DNA from 3 places in the Desulfovibrio sp. 86 genome. Region 2 is predicted to be linked to each of the others. Evidence: predicted binding sites of a transcription regulator. Region 2 holds the regulator's gene; each other region holds the start of a gene.
The links. The regulator sigma-54, encoded in region 2, starts transcription at its own class of promoters, with help from an activator protein. The targets are predictions, from matches to a motif close to CTGGCACGGNNNNTGCTT.
Positions count from the first base shown of each region.

Region 1: the regulator sigma-54 is predicted to act here: its motif matches at 2,962-2,979, upstream of flgB (flagellar basal body rod protein FlgB).
Region 3: the regulator sigma-54 is predicted to act here: its motif matches at 1,803-1,820, upstream of ispD (2-C-methyl-D-erythritol 4-phosphate cytidylyltransferase).

Region 1 is NZ_LR738849.1:2,968,927-2,974,383, reverse strand. Features, by position in the region: gene fliF (flagellar basal-body MS-ring/collar protein FliF) at 1-644, opposite strand, end outside; gene fliE (flagellar hook-basal body complex protein FliE) at 1,262-1,708, opposite strand; gene flgC (flagellar basal body rod protein FlgC) at 1,767-2,204, opposite strand; gene flgB (flagellar basal body rod protein FlgB) at 2,509-2,922, opposite strand; gene DESU86_RS12200 (3'-5' exonuclease) at 3,182-3,712, opposite strand; gene DESU86_RS12195 (hypothetical protein) at 3,714-4,142, opposite strand; gene DESU86_RS12190 (thermonuclease family protein) at 4,159-4,644, opposite strand; gene feoB (ferrous iron transport protein B) at 5,116-5,457, opposite strand, start outside.
Region 2 is NZ_LR738849.1:177,696-183,152, reverse strand. Features, by position in the region: gene rapZ (RNase adapter RapZ) at 1-790, opposite strand, end outside; gene hpf (ribosome hibernation-promoting factor, HPF/YfiA family) at 848-1,387, opposite strand; gene rpoN (RNA polymerase factor sigma-54) at 1,529-2,953, opposite strand; gene DESU86_RS00705 (CTP synthase) at 3,201-4,844, opposite strand; gene DESU86_RS00700 (phosphoribosylformylglycinamidine synthase subunit PurQ) at 5,106-5,457, shown strand, end outside.
Region 3 is NZ_LR738849.1:3,278,599-3,284,055, forward strand. Features, by position in the region: gene DESU86_RS13470 (long-chain-fatty-acid--CoA ligase) at 1-400, opposite strand, end outside; gene ispD (2-C-methyl-D-erythritol 4-phosphate cytidylyltransferase) at 417-1,640, opposite strand; RNA gene rnpB (RNase P RNA component class A) at 1,697-2,056, opposite strand; gene DESU86_RS13485 (zinc ribbon domain-containing protein) at 2,154-2,930, opposite strand; gene DESU86_RS13490 (Nif3-like dinuclear metal center hexameric protein) at 2,952-3,743, opposite strand; gene DESU86_RS13495 (nucleoside deaminase) at 4,182-4,649, opposite strand; gene dcuS (DcuS/MalK family sensor histidine kinase) at 5,299-5,457, shown strand, end outside.

The DNA of each region.
Region 1 (5,457 bases), 2.8 Mb from region 2:
GTGTCGGTGATGGAAACATGGGCTCTGTCCAGCCCTTCAACGGACATGAGCATCATGTTGAGAATGGCGTTGATTTCTTTCTGGTCGATCTTGAGGTTGGCCCGGCTAAGCTTGAGAACCACCGAGGCCGAAGGAGACTGGCGCTCTTCGATAAAAAGGCTGCGGCGCGGGATGACCAGGTGCACGCGGGCGCTTTCAACACCAGGAAACTGGCTGATGGTGCGGGCCAGTTCCCCCTGGAGCGCACGTGAGTAGTTGATCTTCTGCACAAAGTCGGTCTGCCCGACCTTGACCTTGTCAAAAATTTCAAAACCTATGCCCTGCCCCACCAGGCCGCCTTCGCCAGCTATCTTGATGCGCTGGTCGTAAACCACTTCCTGCGGCACCATGATGGTGGCGCCGTTGTCGGTGATGCGGTAGGCCACCTTGTCGCCCTGCAGGGTCTTGATGACCACGCTGGCGTCTTCCGGGCCAAGGTTGGAATAAAGAACCTTGTATTCTGGGCGGGTCAGCCAGATGGACATACCAATGACCGCAGCCAGCAGCCCGACAGCCCCGCCAACGGAAGCAATGCGTTGCAGTGGGCTCATCTTGGCCCATATAGCCGCAAGGGCGTTGACGAATTGTTGAATGAATGCAGGCATGTTCCGCTCCTGTGCGCTTGAGCGCTGGTTTTCCGACACCAGGGCCGGGCTTTACTAGCCATAGCAAGAGCTATGCCACTATATAAGCATGCGCTTTTGACAGGTAACATCTGGCTGCCTGGCCTGCCGCCTGGCGCTCAAATTTGTGAAGCCATAAAAAAACCTTTCCCCAGCGGCAGGGCCACATGAGGAAAGGTCGTTCAGGAGCGCGAGTTGTGCAGGTGAGAGAATTCTGCTGGTCAGAGAGTTGCGCAGGCCAGATATGAACTGTCAGGCAGTCAGACCGTAAAAGGGAATCCCCCGGCGTACTTTATCTAGAGAAGCACTGAGTAAAGAGCCTCCTGGAAACGCGCGGGTATTTCGTTTGGCAAGGCGCGATCTTTTTTTGAAGCAGGAGTGGACTCTTCCGACCTCGACTGGTTCAAAAAAAGTGAAGCAACACCGCCAAGCGGAATGAATCAGCGTTTCCCCAGACAGTGTCGTCACGAGATGAATTTTCAGTCATATCAAGGAGAACGAGCCTTTTATGCAGGGAGTGTACTCTGTTGGTACTCGACCGGAATAAAAGGCGAAGTTCGACGCAGAGATGCCTGAAAAGGCGCTCGTGGCTACACTGTCTAGAACTGCATCTTTGAAATTTCTTTATACGCTTCCAGAACCTTGCCGCGCACAGCGGTGGTCAGCTTCATGGCAAGACTGGACTTCTGCATGGTGATCATGAGTTCCTGCACGTTTTGCGTACGGCCGGAAGCGAAGTCGTCGATGGCTTTATCCTTCACGTTCTGCAACTGACTGACCTTGTTGAGCGAGTCTTTGAGCGTTCCCGTAAAGCTGTTTTCGGGCATCACCGGCGTTGAAGCCTTGCCGGGGAACTGCATCTTGTCCACCTGTGCGCCAAAGTTTTCACCGGTATCCACCTGGCTGCGGGCAAGGCTCTGATCCAGAGTGCGGGAAAAAAGCGTCTGCCCGCCGACCGCCGACCCTTGCTGCAAGCTGCTTGAAACCTTGCTGAAATGCTGTATGGCTTCGCTATAGGCGCGCATGCCCGTTGCCTGAATGCTCATGATGTTCTCCTGACGCTACTCGCTGGTTCCGTATGCCCGTAAAAACGGATGCCCGGTGTTATTTCCCGATTTCAAGAGCCTTGACGTACATGCCCTTGACGGCGTCCACTGTGGTGACGTTGGCTTCATAATTGCGCTGGGCCGTCATGAGGTTGGCCATTTCCTCCACCACGTTGATGTCGGGGTACATCACGTACCCCTCGGCATTGGCGTCGGGGTTGCCCGGCTCATACACGCGCTTGAAGGGGCGGTTGTCCATCGTCACGGCCATGACGCGCACCCCCTTGACCGAGCGGTCGAGGGCCGACTGCATGTGGACGGAAAAGGGATCGTCCACATCAGCCGTCTGCTGCACAACGGTACGCCTGCGGTAAGGACCGCCCAGGGGCGTGCGCGTGGTCTTGGCATTGGCCAGGTTCATTGAAATGGTATTGATGCGCGTACGGTCGGCCGCAAGGCCCGATGCGCTTATGTCAAATGCTGTCATGAAATCCATGACGTCCTCCTGATGCTCAAAAATCCCTGAAGACCGCCCAACCCTGCCCTGCGTTTGCTGCACGACGAACCGAGGAAGCTCTGCCCGTCAACCGGACGGCGCTTCTTAGAGCATTTTCGCATTGAGAATATCTATTCTCAATGCTTACTAGACGCTCGCTCCGGCGTTTAACCGCGCAGATAAACTGCGCTTACGCCTCCGCTGCGGGCGTCTGCTCCCGCATCCGCTAGAGCAATTTCAAGCGGCAGCCGTTAGGCGACGAAGAAGCCTTACGGATGGCGACAGCATCGCTAGAGAAATCGCTCTAGGCCTGCTTGCCGTCCTGTATGACGTTATTCACGCCTTCAAACGTTTTTGTCAGAACTTGGGCCAGGGCCGTAAACTGTAACTGGTTCTTGGCGTGCTTGGCCATTTCCTTATCAAGGTTCACGCGGTCTTCACCGTGAATAAGTCTGGGCTTGAAAGCCTCCGACCACTCGGGCCTGAAGGATGCAGGATCAAAGGTCGAGGGAATGTGCTCCTCGCTGGTACGGCTCATCTGCCCTTCCATATTCTGCCCGAGAGCGGTCTGAAGCTCTTTTTCAAAGCTCAGTTCACGCGGCTTGTAGTTGGGGGTGTCAATGTTGGACAAGTTGCCGGCAATGACATTCTGCCTTTGAAGCTGCATGTTCATGACCGTGCCGACCAGGCCGACCTGACTGCTGAACAAACTTTTCATGATGCCTCCCGCAGTCCTTATGGATTGCTGACAAGGCGCAAGCAAAACCTGTTCCATTTTTATTTATATTAATAAAAACAGAGTATTATTTGAAAAATTACAAAAAAATAAAAACCTCTGGCCCGGACATCGCCATTTTGTTGACGAGGACGGGCCAGAGGTTTTCAGGTCCCGGCATACCCTGGCGGGCACTTCGGGGCAGCGGAACTTGGGTCAATGCGTTGCGAGGTTCTGCGGCGGCATTGTCTACAGGCGCATCTTACAGGCGCATCTGGCCGTCGGTGACGCCCATAGCCCGCAAACGCAGATAGACCTCTGCGCAGGCCGCAGCGTCAGATTCGGCGTTGTGGTGGTCAAGGGCAATGCCGAAATGCTCGCAGACATGGTTGAGCTTCTTGGAAGGCAGGGGCAGGCTGCGCCGCGCGCCCTTGAGCGTACACAAAAAATGGTATCTGGGAGTTTCGGCCCCGGCCTCGCGGCAGCAGGCCTGCAACACGCGCCTGTCAAAAGAGGCGTTGTGCGCCAGCAACGCGTCGGCCCCGTCCATGAAGGCTTTCATTTGAGGCCAGACTTCGGCGAAGGTGGGCGCGTCTTTGAGCATGGGCCAGGTGAGCCCGTGGATTTCCGTAAACATGACCCGGGAAGACGGCGGGCGTATGAGGCTGTAAAGCCGGTCCACAACGCTCCCGTCCTCAATACGGGCAAGGCCCACAGCACAGGCGCTGTGGGCCGCGTACCCGGAGGTTTCAAAATCTATGGCCACGCAGGGCGCGGCATGTACAGCGAGCATGTTACTCCACGTTTTTATCGGCGTTGCGTGCTGCTTCGGCCAGACGGGCCATAATGTAGTCACGCATGTGGGCGTCGTCTTTTTCAAGGTTGAAGCAGCGGGCATCCTCGTCCATCAGGCCATCGGGCACAAAGTCGCCCTTGTCTTCAGCGTCCGTGACCATGTTGTTGTAAAAGCAGACAGACAGCCAGCGATTATCCGGCTCATCGTCCACCACGTCAAGCAGCACAAAGAGTTCACGTTTGGTCTGGGCGGCGTGCCGGGCGCGCAACGAGTAGCTCACGCCGGGTCTGGCCTTGAAGGTAAAACTCATGCCGCTGTGCGCGGCCAGAAAGTCCATATAGGCTGTAAAAGCCGCCTTGGCATTCTGGGGGTCGATTTTCCAGCCATCAAGAAATTCCCGCAATTCCTGCGAACCCGTGACATTCATATCTGCTCCGGTTGTTTTATCTGCCCCACTGCCAGGGCGGAGTGCCTATTTTCAGGCCCCACACGCCCCGCTTCTCTACAACAGCCTGGTGTTCCTGTATCATCCAGCGGCGGCAAAAGATAGCCCTGCAATTTTGTCTGTCAATCCAGGCCAGCCCTTCCATCACCAGCTGATAGTTAACAGATGCGCCCCCAACCTGAATAAGCGCGCTTATGGTGCCCGACTCGCTCTCGCCCACGGGTTCCACCGTTACCCTTGTGCCTCGCGGCATGATCTCGGCAAGGCGTTGACGAGCTTCCGCCCCGAAGGGCTGGTTCAGGGTCGGGGCCTCTATGCCATAAAACCGCAGCACCACCTCGGCGTCATCGCTTTTGCCGGTCTTGCTGACGGAAATGGTGTTGCCATCCTCCACACGGACAACCCTGGCGTCCCAGGCAAGGGCCGGAAGGCTTGCCAAGGCAAGGCAGATGGTCAGACAGAGACAAAAAATCCGGATCAGCATACAACCCCCGGTGCGCGTCTTGAATACGTGCACGTTATGCCCATCGCCGCATGGACAGACAAGCCGCCAAAGCCGCAAACGCAGCCTGGTCGTTTGGGCATTTTACCTTTGAAAAAGGTCACATGCTCTACTACTGCACGAAAGTGCAGCACACCGTAACATGGCTTTGATTCTAACGAAAATAGAATTTTTTAAAGATAAAACCGCTTCAGCCCTTGAGGATGTCTACCCCAAGGGTACTCTGCCCAAAATTCCAAAACCGAAAGCCTGTTATACAGGTACCGATAACCCAAAAACAATGCCCGTGCCGCAAGCCTTTTGTCAAGGCGCGGCACGGGCATATATGGAAAGACTGACACTCTGTTACGAGGGCATTTGCCTTCGGGCGGAGCGGGTTACGCCCCGGGGCCCATGCCGTGCAAAAGGCTCAAACGGCCCTGGCGCGGCAGGCAGGCAACATATTATCCCCTATTATCCCCCCCAGACGGAACGGCCCACCTGGTAGGCCACCAGGGCGACCACATAGGCTACAGCCGTATTGAAGACCATGCTGAAAATCAGCCAACCCCAGCTGCCCGCTTCCTGCTTGATGACCACGAGCGCCACAAAGCAGGGAGAATACATAAGCACGAACAGCATGAGGGAAAGCGCCGTGGCCTTTGACCAGTTGCTGTCGCTCTTCAGGCGTTCGGCCAGGGGAGCGGCGTCTTCGGGATCCTGCGCGCCAATGGCGTAGGCCGTGCCAAGGGTGGACACAATGGCTTCCTTGGCGGCAACGCCTGCCAGCAGGGCAATGTCGGTACGCCAGTCAAA
Region 2 (5,457 bases):
CTTCAGCTTCCATAAGCGGCAGCATGAACAGCAGCAGGTCCATAAGTTTTGCCCGAAATTCGCGTGCATTGGGCTTGTCAAAAACATATTGCGCCACGGCCTTGTCTTTGCCGCTCAGAGGGCGCAGTTCTTCAACAAAGTATGGATTGCTGAGAAAGCGCAGGTCAAACACGAAGTCGGCCTCACGCGGGACGCCATATTTGAAGCCAAAGGAGATGATGTTGACCTTGATGGCCCGCAGCTTGCTTTTGCTGTCGCTCCAGCGCTTTTGAATGGCCCGGCGCAGATCATGAATGGAGAAGCGGGAAGTGTCTACAACAAGGTCAGCCATTTCCCGTAAAGGGCGCAGGCTGTTGCGCTCGGAAAGCAGCGCTGTTTCAAGCCCCATGCCCTCGCGTTCAAGAGGGTGGGGGCGGCGCGTGGTGGCATAGCGCCGCAGCAGTTCCTGCACGTTGCATTCCAGAAACAGGAGCATGGGGCGAATGTTCTGGGCGGTGAGATCTGACAGCGCTTCATTGATCTCATCCAGAAAGTTGCTCTGGCGCAGGTCCATGCCAAGGGCTATTCCCTTGAAATGGCTCATGGAAGGGCGAGACATCATGCTTACCATTTCGGGGGCCAGGCTTGCCGGCAACCCGTCCACCACAAAGTGCCCCATATCCTCAAATACTTTCAGGGCCGTACTTTTGCCCGCGCCGGAAAGGCCGGTGACAATGCACACGGCCACCGGCAGTTCGGCTGCGGGGTGCGCAGCCGGTGTTTTTTGTGGCTGCTTTGTGGTGGCAGTCATGATTCCCCCTGCTATATTTCCGGCCGCCTGATAGCAGACGGCCGGAAACAGGCGTAATTATAAGACGGGGTCAATCAGCGCGTAGCTGCTCGTGCGGGTGCGGTACACCACGTTGATGCGGCCGTTTTCGGCGTTGAAAAACACCAGAAACTCACTGCCAATGGAGTCAAGCTGCATAAGCGCCTCGTCAAGGTGCAGCGGCTTGGTGGCGAGGCGGTCAGTGCCTTCAACCGGTTGCGCCACTTCAGCGTCTGCGTCGAGGTTATAGGTAAAGACGTCAACATCGTCGGAGCGTGCCTTGCGGCGCTGCGTCTTGACCCGTGAAACCTGGCGCTTGATCTGCGCCTCGACCTTGTCTGTCACAAGGTCGATGGCGGCGTACATATCTGAAGTCTGTTCCGTTGCGTTTATATGCAATCCTTCGCCGACAACTGTCACTTCGCAGCGGTGGCGAAATTTGTCAACGGTAAGCACAACGCTTACCTCAAGACCGGAAGACTTGCCAAAAAAACGCCCCAGCTTTTCCATGCGGCGTCGGGCATACTTTTTAAGATGGTCGGAGGCTTCAAAGTTTTTGAAGGCAAAAGAGATGTTCATATAATCCTCCTTATGATGTCAGTTCCCGGCATGGAGAACTGTGGAACCCGCCTTTTGAGCGACGGTGGAAATTTGATGAACCATCTTTTTTATATGTATCGCCTCACGCGAAGCGCAGCGTCTGCCGCGCCGGGGGCAGGATTAGAAATGTTCCTTGCGTCTTGAAGATGACGGAATATCAAGAGCGGTGCGGTATTTGGCCACAGTGCGCCGTGCAATGTTGACCTTGAGGTGCTCTTTCAGCATCTCGCCGATGCGCTCATCGCTCAGGGGAGACCTGGCATCTTCGTCAGAAATGAATTTCTTGATGAGAGCCTTGACGCTCTCGGAGCCGACCTGGCTGCCGTCATCAAGCTCCAGGCCGCTGTTGAAGAAAAATTTCAGTTCAAAAATTCCGTGCGGCGTCGCCACATACTTGTTTGTCGTGATGCGGCTTACCGTGGATTCATGCATACTGATGTCGTCAGCAATGTCCTTGAGAATAAGCGGAGCCAGGCGCGTCACGCCATCCTCGAAAAAAGGCTGCTGGTGACGAACAATGCTCTCCATCACCTTGTACAGGGTGCGCTGGCGCTGATAGAGGCTCTTGATGAGCCAGCTGGCCGAACGCATTTTTTCTGTACAGTATTCCTTTTCCTTATCCGAGGATCCCTTCAAGTCCATCTGGCTCATGTTGGAAAGCTGCAACTGCGGCAAGCCGTCCTCATTGAGCAGAATGACGAACTCATCACCCATTTTGTACACAAAAACATCAGGGCTCACATAGGTCGGCTCGCCACCGCCAAAACTGGCCCCAGGCAGGGGATCAAGGCTCTGGATGATGTCCAGATATTCTTTCAGTTCCTCCATATCCAGCTTGAATTTGCGCAGCAGGGGCTTGTAGCGCTTGGCCTCAAGGTCCTCCAGGTGCGAGCGCACCAGTTCAAGCAATATGGGGTCGCGGTCATACTTCAGGCTTTTTATCTGTACGATCAGGCATTCACGGGCATCGCGGGCGGCTACGCCAACGGGATCAAACAGTTGTATCTTTTCAAGCACTGTCTGAACGTCTGCCGGTTCCGATTCCGTCATCTGCGCGATTTCTTCCAGGCTGGCATGCAGATAGCCCGCTGAAGAAAGGTTGCCGATGATGACTTCGCCTATGTCTTTTTGCGCTTCGGTGAGTGAGGAAAGACGCAATTGCCACATCAGGTGCCCTTCAAGGGTGGGCTTGGCCGAATAGCGCGCTTCGAGGGGAGAAATATCTTCGGCAACCTCGTACTCACGTGGCTGTACAAGGCGGGGAGTGCTGGCGAACTCTCCCAGATAATCCTCCCAGTCGGCATCCTTGGCCAGGTCTTGGTCGTACACCTCTTCGGCGGCTTTTTCCCGCCTGTCTTCCCCAGGATCTGTCGAAATGTCATCGCCCTGGGATTCTTCAAGAAAAGGATTGTCCAGCATTTCCTGCTGCACAGTCTCAAGAAGCTCCATGCGTGAGAGCTGGAGCAGCTTGATGGCCTGCTGCAATTGCGGGGTCATCACGAGCTGCTGAGTCAGTTTTAGTTGCTGTCGAAGTTCCAGTGCCATGAGCCTGTTCCGTCTTGAAAGGTCAGCAGAAAATATCTTATTTACAAGTAGTGTGCCATAGTGGCAAAAATTATGCAATAGCCAGAGGTTGCGCGACCAAAAACAACGGGACCCGTGTACTGACGCGAGCTTTGCACCATTATTTTCAAGGTGTTGGCTTCAGGAACGGCTTCTGGCCCTGAAACGGAAGAAGGGAGGTCGCCCTCCCTTCTTCCTGTCATCAAAAGATGATGTGATCGTGCAAGCCTTACACCTTGGCGTGCTTTTTGGCTGCCGTGATAAATTCACGGAAAAGCGGATGCGCGTCCATGGGCCTGGATTTGAATTCGGGGTGGAACTGGCAGCCCAAAAACCAGGGGTGGTCGGGCAGTTCCACGATCTCCACAAGGTTTCCGTCAGGCGAGGTGCCGCTGAAAACCATGCCCTTTTCCGCCAGAGCTTCCTTGAATTCATTATTGAATTCATAGCGGTGGCGGTGGCGTTCTTCAACCAGTTCTTTCTTGTACGCCTCAAACGCGCGGGAGTTGGGCAGAACCTTGCACGGGTATGCTCCAAGGCGCATGGTGCCGCCCTTGTCGCTGCCCGCATCGCGTTTTTCAACATTCTTGGTACGGAAGTCGTACCATTCGGTCATGAGGTAGATGACCTTGTGCTTGGAGCGGTGATCGAATTCTTCGGAGTTTGCGTCAGCCATTTCCGCCACATGGCGGGCAAATTCGATGACGGCGCACTGCATGCCAAGGCAGATGCCAAAGAAGGGCACCTTTTTTTCACGTGCGTACCGGATGGCCACAATCTTGCCTTCGACGCCACGGTAGCCAAAACCGCCGGGAACCAGAATGCCGTTGCAGCCTTTCAGATGTTCCGCCACATTGCTGGCGTCGATGTTTTCGGAATTCACGTAGCGCAGGTTCACCTGAACACGGTTGGCCACGCCGCCGTGGATCAGGGCTTCATGCAGGCTTTTGTACGCTTCTTTCAGGTCCACGTACTTGCCCACAATGGCGATGGTAACCGTGCCCTTGGGGTCGGCGCAGTCGCTGACGAGCTTTTTCCAGGCTTCAAGATGGGCGTTGCGCGCTGGTAGGCGCAGCATGATTGCCACTTTCTGGTCAAAGCCTTCCTCATAAAACTTCAGGGGCACTTCGTAAATATTGTTCACATCCACCGAGGAGAACACGGCGTCCTGATCGACGTTACAGAAGAGGGCGATCTTGCGGCGCAGTTCTTCGGAGATGCTCTGCTCACAGCGGCAAAGGATGATATCGGGTTGAATGCCGATAGAAAGAAGCTCTTTTACGCTGTGTTGGGTAGGCTTGGTCTTGTGCTCGCCAGCGGAGCGCAGATAGGGCACAAGGGTAAGATGGATGTTGAGGCAGTTGTCACGGCCAAGATCGGAACGCAGCTGACGTATGGCCTCAAGGAAGGGCAGTCCTTCAATGTCGCCGACGGTGCCGCCGATTTCAATGATGGCCACATCCGGGGCATCCTCCCCTTCAGCCAGGGACAGAACCACGTTTTTGATCTCGTCGGTAATGTGGGGAATAACCTGTACCGTGGCGCCCAGATAGTCGCCGCGACGTTCCTTGGCGATGACCTGATTGTAGATGGCCCCTGAGGTGGTATTGTTTTTCCGCGACATGGGCACGTTGAGGTAGCGTTCGTAATGCCCCAGATCCAGGTCGGTTTCAGCGCCGTCGTCAGTGACGAAAACCTCGCCGTGCTGGAAGGGGTTCATGGTGCCGGGGTCAACGTTAATATAGGGATCAAGCTTCTGTATGGTTACCGTAAGGCCACGGGTTTTCAGCAGCGCGCCCAGTGAGGAGGCCGCAAGCCCCTTGCCCAGAGATGACAGAACTCCGCCCGTCACAAAGATAAATTTCGTTTTCATGCCTTCCACCTTGATATCGTGATCGCTTTTCCGCACAACCCTGTATCCTTAGCCTAAAATGAATTTTTTGGCTAGCATTGACTATCGAAAACAAGGTACGTAGTGTGTTATTCCCTCTTCAGCCCGCATCGGTAAGCCTGGCTTTGCCTGCGGCTCGTGGAGTGCGGGCTGTTTTCGGCCCACAGGCCGCGCATTATGCGTCTGGTCAGCACAGGCGCTGCGCATGAAGATCTGCTAGCAAGCCAAGGAGGCTTTACCCGCATGGGCATGGTCAATACACTGGTCATCACCGGCTACGGAACAAATTCTCATCTTGAAACGGCCCATGCAGCCCGCCTGGCCGGTGCAGACAGAGCCGATGTGGTTCACTTTTCAGACATTGTGGCAGCCAAGGTTCGTCTGGCTGATTATCACTTGCTGGTTTTTCCCGGTGGATTCCTCGATGGCGATGACCTGGGCGCAGCCCAGGCCGCTGTAATGCGCTGGCGTTACCTCAAGGACGCGCAAGGCGTTCCACTGCTGCAAAGCTTGCGCGACTTTCTGGAGCAGGGCAAGCTCATTTTGGGCATTTGCAATGGTTTTCAGTTGCTGGTCAAGCTTGGCGTTCTGCCGG
Region 3 (5,457 bases), 3.1 Mb from region 2:
AGAGCATGTCGAGCATGACAATATGTTCCGCCCCGGAATCCTGCATATTGGCCATGATCTCTTTTTCCATATACAATGGATTGGTCATGACCACCACTGCCCCGGCCTTGATAATGCCCCAAAAGGCGATGACCGTCTGCGGCATGTTGGGCATCATGAGGGCGACGCGCTGGCCGGTCTTTACGCCAAGGCGCTTGAGCGCCCCTGCGAAAAGTTCGGCAGATTCGTGCAGCTTTTTGTAGGAAATGCGCGTGTTATGAAAAATGATCGCCGGGCGGTTGGGATACTTGTCCGCAGCTTCGTCCAACATGGCGTACAGAGGCTTGTCCCACGGCTCGGTAATGCGGGGGACAAAGGCGTCATAGTGGGCAAACCAGGGACGGTACAGTTCTGTGTTCATGGCGATCCTTATGGAATCAGATGTCGCGTTGCAATGGAGAAGGCGGCACAAGAGCGGGGCAGTCTTGTGCCCACGCGGTAACAGCGGCGTATGCCTTGATGCCCTCGGCGCGGCCCGTAAAGCCCAGTCCCTCCTCGGTGCTGGCTTTAAGATTGACGCAGGCGGGCGGCAGAGCCAGCAGGCGAGCGATATTTTTTCTGATCTCTTCGCGGTAGGGGGCAAGGCGTGGCGTCTGGGCAACAACTGTCATATCAGCGTGGCACAGGCGCACGCCTGCCTGCCGCGCCATGTCCAGAGCCTGATCCAGCAGAAGCGCCGAAGAAATATTGTCAAACCGGGGGTCTTTGTCGGGAAAGTGCTGGCCGATATCGCCCAGGCCCGCGCAGCCGAGCACGGCATCGGTAAGGGCATGGAGGAGGACATCGCCGTCAGAGTGGGCCACAACCTCGGGGCCTGCGGGAATGAGAATTCCCCCCAGCCTCATGGGCCGACCAGGGCCGTAACGATGCACATCATAGCCCATGCCGGTACAGGGACGTGGCAGGGCAGGGGCCTCCTGCAAAAGGGCCAGATCATCGGGATTGGTAATTTTCACGTTGGCAGCCTCGCCTTCAACCACATGAACGCTGTGCCCAAGGGCTTCCAGCAGGGAGGCGTCATCAGTGACGCTCAGTCCCGTTTCCCTGGCATGGGCATGCGCCTGGCGCAAAAGGTCGGAAGAAAAACCCTGCGGCGTCTGAACAGCCATAAGGGCCTGACGCGGCAAGGTTCCTGTGACAAGGCCGTCAGCAACGGTCTTGATGGTGTCCGTCACGGGCAGGGCCGGAATGACCCCGCACGCGCCGCGCTGCAAAGCTTCGCACACGCGACGCACCAGAGCGGGTGTCAGGAAAGGGCGCGCCGCGTCGTGGATAAGCACATGACGGACGTCTGCGGGCAACACGGACAGGGCGTTCCGTACGGAATCCTGACGCATTTCGCCACCGACAGCCGTGAGCCAGGGAATGCCCAGGTCTTCGGCCGCATGAAGCTCGCGCAGGCGCTCTTCGTGTTCTGCATGTCCGTTTTGGGGAAAAACAAAAACAATGCCCGCCACTACCGCGCTGCGGCTCATGGCCCTAGCGGAGTGCCAGTACAGGGGCGCGCCCCGCCAATGCAGAAACTGCTTGGCGCGGCCGTCAGCGGCGGCGGCAAGGCGGCTGCCCTGCCCGGCCGCCAGAAGTATGGCCCAGGGCTTGATCTGCCCTGGGAGGGGGATGGAACTTTCAGGCATGATTGAGCCTTTGGCTGACAGTATGCGGGAGTCGGACTGTAAGCCGGGTTCTGTCACAACGGTTGCCCGTGTGTGACCGTCATTCCTCTAGGAGTACGGTTGCCCGCACCCTCAAGCAACCTACCCGGAAGGCTGTGGCCGGGCCAGCCGCCTTCCCTATTTGGTCTTGCTCCGAACGGGGTATGCCGAGCATGCCGCGTCACCGCGGCATCTGGTGGTCTCTTACACCACCGTTTCACCCTTACCCGACCAAGGTCGGGCGGTTTGCTTTCTGTGGCGCTGTCCGAGGGTCGCCCCTCCTGGGTGTTACCCAGCGTCCTGCCCTGTGGAGCCCGGACTTTCCTCCCCGGGTTTTCACCCGCGGCGACGGTCTGTCCGACTCCCGCAATCTGTGGCTGCATGGGCGGCAAAGCACGCCGCAAGACCGGATCGCATCATCTTTATGGGAGCGATCCGGTCTTGGCTCATGAGCCAAAAGTTTTAGTCAGTCAGCGTCTGCGGCTTGGGGGCGCATTGCGGCGCATCAGCCACGCTGAAGTGCTCGCACCAGAAAATGAGGCGCTGGCAGTTGGGGCAACTCAAAATCTGCTGGCCGCGCTGCAGTTCGATGAAAGACTGCGGCGGAACGGCAATGTGACAGCCAGAGCAGATGCCTTCTTTAACAGCCACAATGACGGGATGTTCCAGGCGTTCACGGATGAATTCGTAGCGCATGAAGACGGGCTGGGGAATGGCTTTGCTGACCTCGGCGCGTTTGGCATTGAGCTCGGTAAGCGCGGCATTGCCTTTTTGCAGCTTTTCTTCAAGGCCGTCACGCTTAACTTCAAGTTCGGCCTTTATGCCCATATGGGTGAGATCAATTTCGGCCAGCGCGTCTTTCTGGAACTGCAGTTCTTCCATGAGAGTCATTTTTTCTTCTTCACGGGAGCGGTTCACTTTTTCCATGCTGTCCATTTCACGCATCATGGCATGGTATTCGCGCGTATTTTCCACCTGCATAAGCTTGTTCTTGCTTTTCTTGATGCGGGCGCTGTCATCATCGATTTCAAGCGACAGGCGCTTTTGCTGATCCTGAAGGTGGGTCAGCTTGTCCACTATATAGTTGCGTTGCGTTTCGCTGGCGCTGAAACGCTGTTCAAGCGAATCCAGTTCGCTGGGGGCACGCTCCATTTCCTGCCGTACTGTGTGAATGGCGTCATCAACTTTCTGCAGCTCAACAAGCTGCTTTATCTGTTCAAAGTAAACGGCATTATTCATTTATTAGATCCTCCTGAGGATTCATGACAGGGCAACGGTGCGAAACGGGGATGCAGAAGGCACAAAGTGCACTGCGACACCGTGAGCACGTTGTTGGAGCACGTGGCACATACGGCGCATCATTTCTTCTTCAAGGCTGTGGTGACCCACATCCAGAAGCGGGATTTCAGCGTCCAGCGCAGTGTGGTATTTTACATCACCAGTAATGAACAACTGGGCCCCGGCCTCATGGGCCGCAGCCAGCAGTGATGAACCGGAACCGGTGCAGTATGCCAGCCGGTCTATTTTTCCTGGGGGCGGCCCGCTCAGGGTCGCCGTGGAAAGATCAAGAATGCTTTCAAGCGCGCGAATGATGTGCTCGACAGTCTGGGGCTGCGGCAGGTCGCCCGCAAGGCCGTATCCCAGCATATGCCCGTCCGCGTCGGCAGGGGCTACCGGTTCAAGCACAGTCAGGTTGTCAAGCCGCAAGTCTGTGGCCAACCAGCCCGCAGGCCCTCTGGGGTTGACGTCCAGCGAGGTGTGGGCCGCGTACAGGGGAACATCCGCGCGCAAAAGCAGGCGCAACACGTCATGGTATGCGTCAAGTTTTGCCGGCAGCGAGGGCTTGAGCGTCAAGGGGTGATGGCTCAGGATGAACTGCGCTCCAAGATCAAGGCATTGCCTGACGGAGTGCGGCGTCGGGTCAAGGCAGACCGCGATGCTGTTGACCTCATGCCGCAAGCTTGCCACCTGAAGCCCGGAAATGTCCCACGGGGCTGCTGCCTTCAAAGGCGCAACTTCTTCAATGGTGTTAATTAATTCAGCTACTTGCATGTATGTGCTCCACCATAAAAAACGGCGCTTTCTTGCTGTGCAGAGAAAGCGCCAAAAATCACCGGCGTTAAAAGAAATTTGAGCGATACCGACAAGATAGTTTTATACCTACCAATTGGTGCGATGCCGTAATCCACAAATATCGATGAGGTCGCACCGTCAGGCTTTGAATCTCCATTTCATAGTTCTAAAATAGGCGGCTGTCAAGACTGGTTGTGCCCAAAAGAGCACTGGTCCGGTTGCTCCGTGTGGGCGGCGGCTGGCAGGAAAGCGCGTTGGCCTGCTGCGGAGAATCAGGTTTTAGAGCATGTTGTCTATGAAAATGAACATGCTCTACCGCTCACGCAAATGCAGCGTGGGCAACGGAAAATGCGGTTTTCGCCTCATGACATATTGTACTGTGAAGGGTTGAAAGCTAATCTGATAATGTCAGCGAAATCAGTACGCCGTTTTGCCAGCATCGGAGAGCCATGTGGCGAATGTGTTGCATGCTTCGTCGCAATGCAGCTGTTCGATGGGCAGTTTTCTTTCTGTCAGATCTCTTGAGAGCTCCTGGTAAATGGCCGCATCATCAAAACCCGCGGCTGCCGCATCTTCGCGTGTATTGCAAAAATATATTTTTTCTATGCGAGCCCACCAGATGGCGCTGAGGCACATGGGGCAAGGTTCACAGCTGGCAAAGACCACCGCGCCCGAGAGGTCAAAGGTTGCAAGTTTTTGACAGGCCTCGCGTATGGCCACAACTTCGGCATGGGCGGTAGGGTCGTTGAGGGGGACAACCCTGTTCATGCCCTCGCCAATTATTTTTCCGTCCTTCACAACGACTGCGCCAAAAGGTCCCCCGCCAAGCCGCATGCTTTCTTTGGAAAGCTCGACGGCTCTTTTCATAAAGCGCATATTTTCCATTAGAATCACCTTTTATAATCAGACAGTAATGAGCTTTAGCCAAAGTTGACCCAAATCAGGCCACATGGCAAGCCGGAGTTGGCCGTTGCGGGCATTTGGCTTCTGCGTTAGAAACTGCGGATGAGTATGCGCAGTTTCTTTCGAATATTTCGTGATCTTTTTTTGCCGCAACCGCGCAATGCCTGCCCGCACTGTGGCGGGATCCGCTGCATCGGGGTTTGCCAGTTTGACAAGAAAGCAGGGGAAAACAATTCTTCAACATCAGAGGTCAATGGAGAGCATCACAGTAATTCTGGCGTGAAAGCCAGGCTTGACAGCAAATAACGAAAAGCAAAATATAACATATTGCCCTGTTAAACGGACGTTGACATAATTGTTTTATGTTTTACGGCGTCATGCATGTCGTGAACTGCATCTCGCCAGAAAGACACGACAGATAAAACAGTTTTGCATCAAAAATGGTTACAGTACTTCCCTCCTGATATTATGCTGCCATGGGCATCGGTTCCGAGTGGGCGGATGTTTGGCGGCAGGATGCTCCGAATCATCTTTTGCAAAATTTTCTATTTCCCCGCCATCATCACCGCTTCGATTCGGGCGTTTTTGTCCGACAACACTATAATCCCGGCAGTCGCCTGCATAACTACAGATGAATTTTGTCAAAAATAACAGCTTGTTCATCAGGCTTGTAATGATGGTCAGTCTGGCCCTCTGCCCCCCCATACTTCTGAGCCATTTGGCAAGCTCGTATTTCATCAGCAAATACGGCTTTGAACAGGCGGAACAGACGGTCTCCAATGTGGCGCAA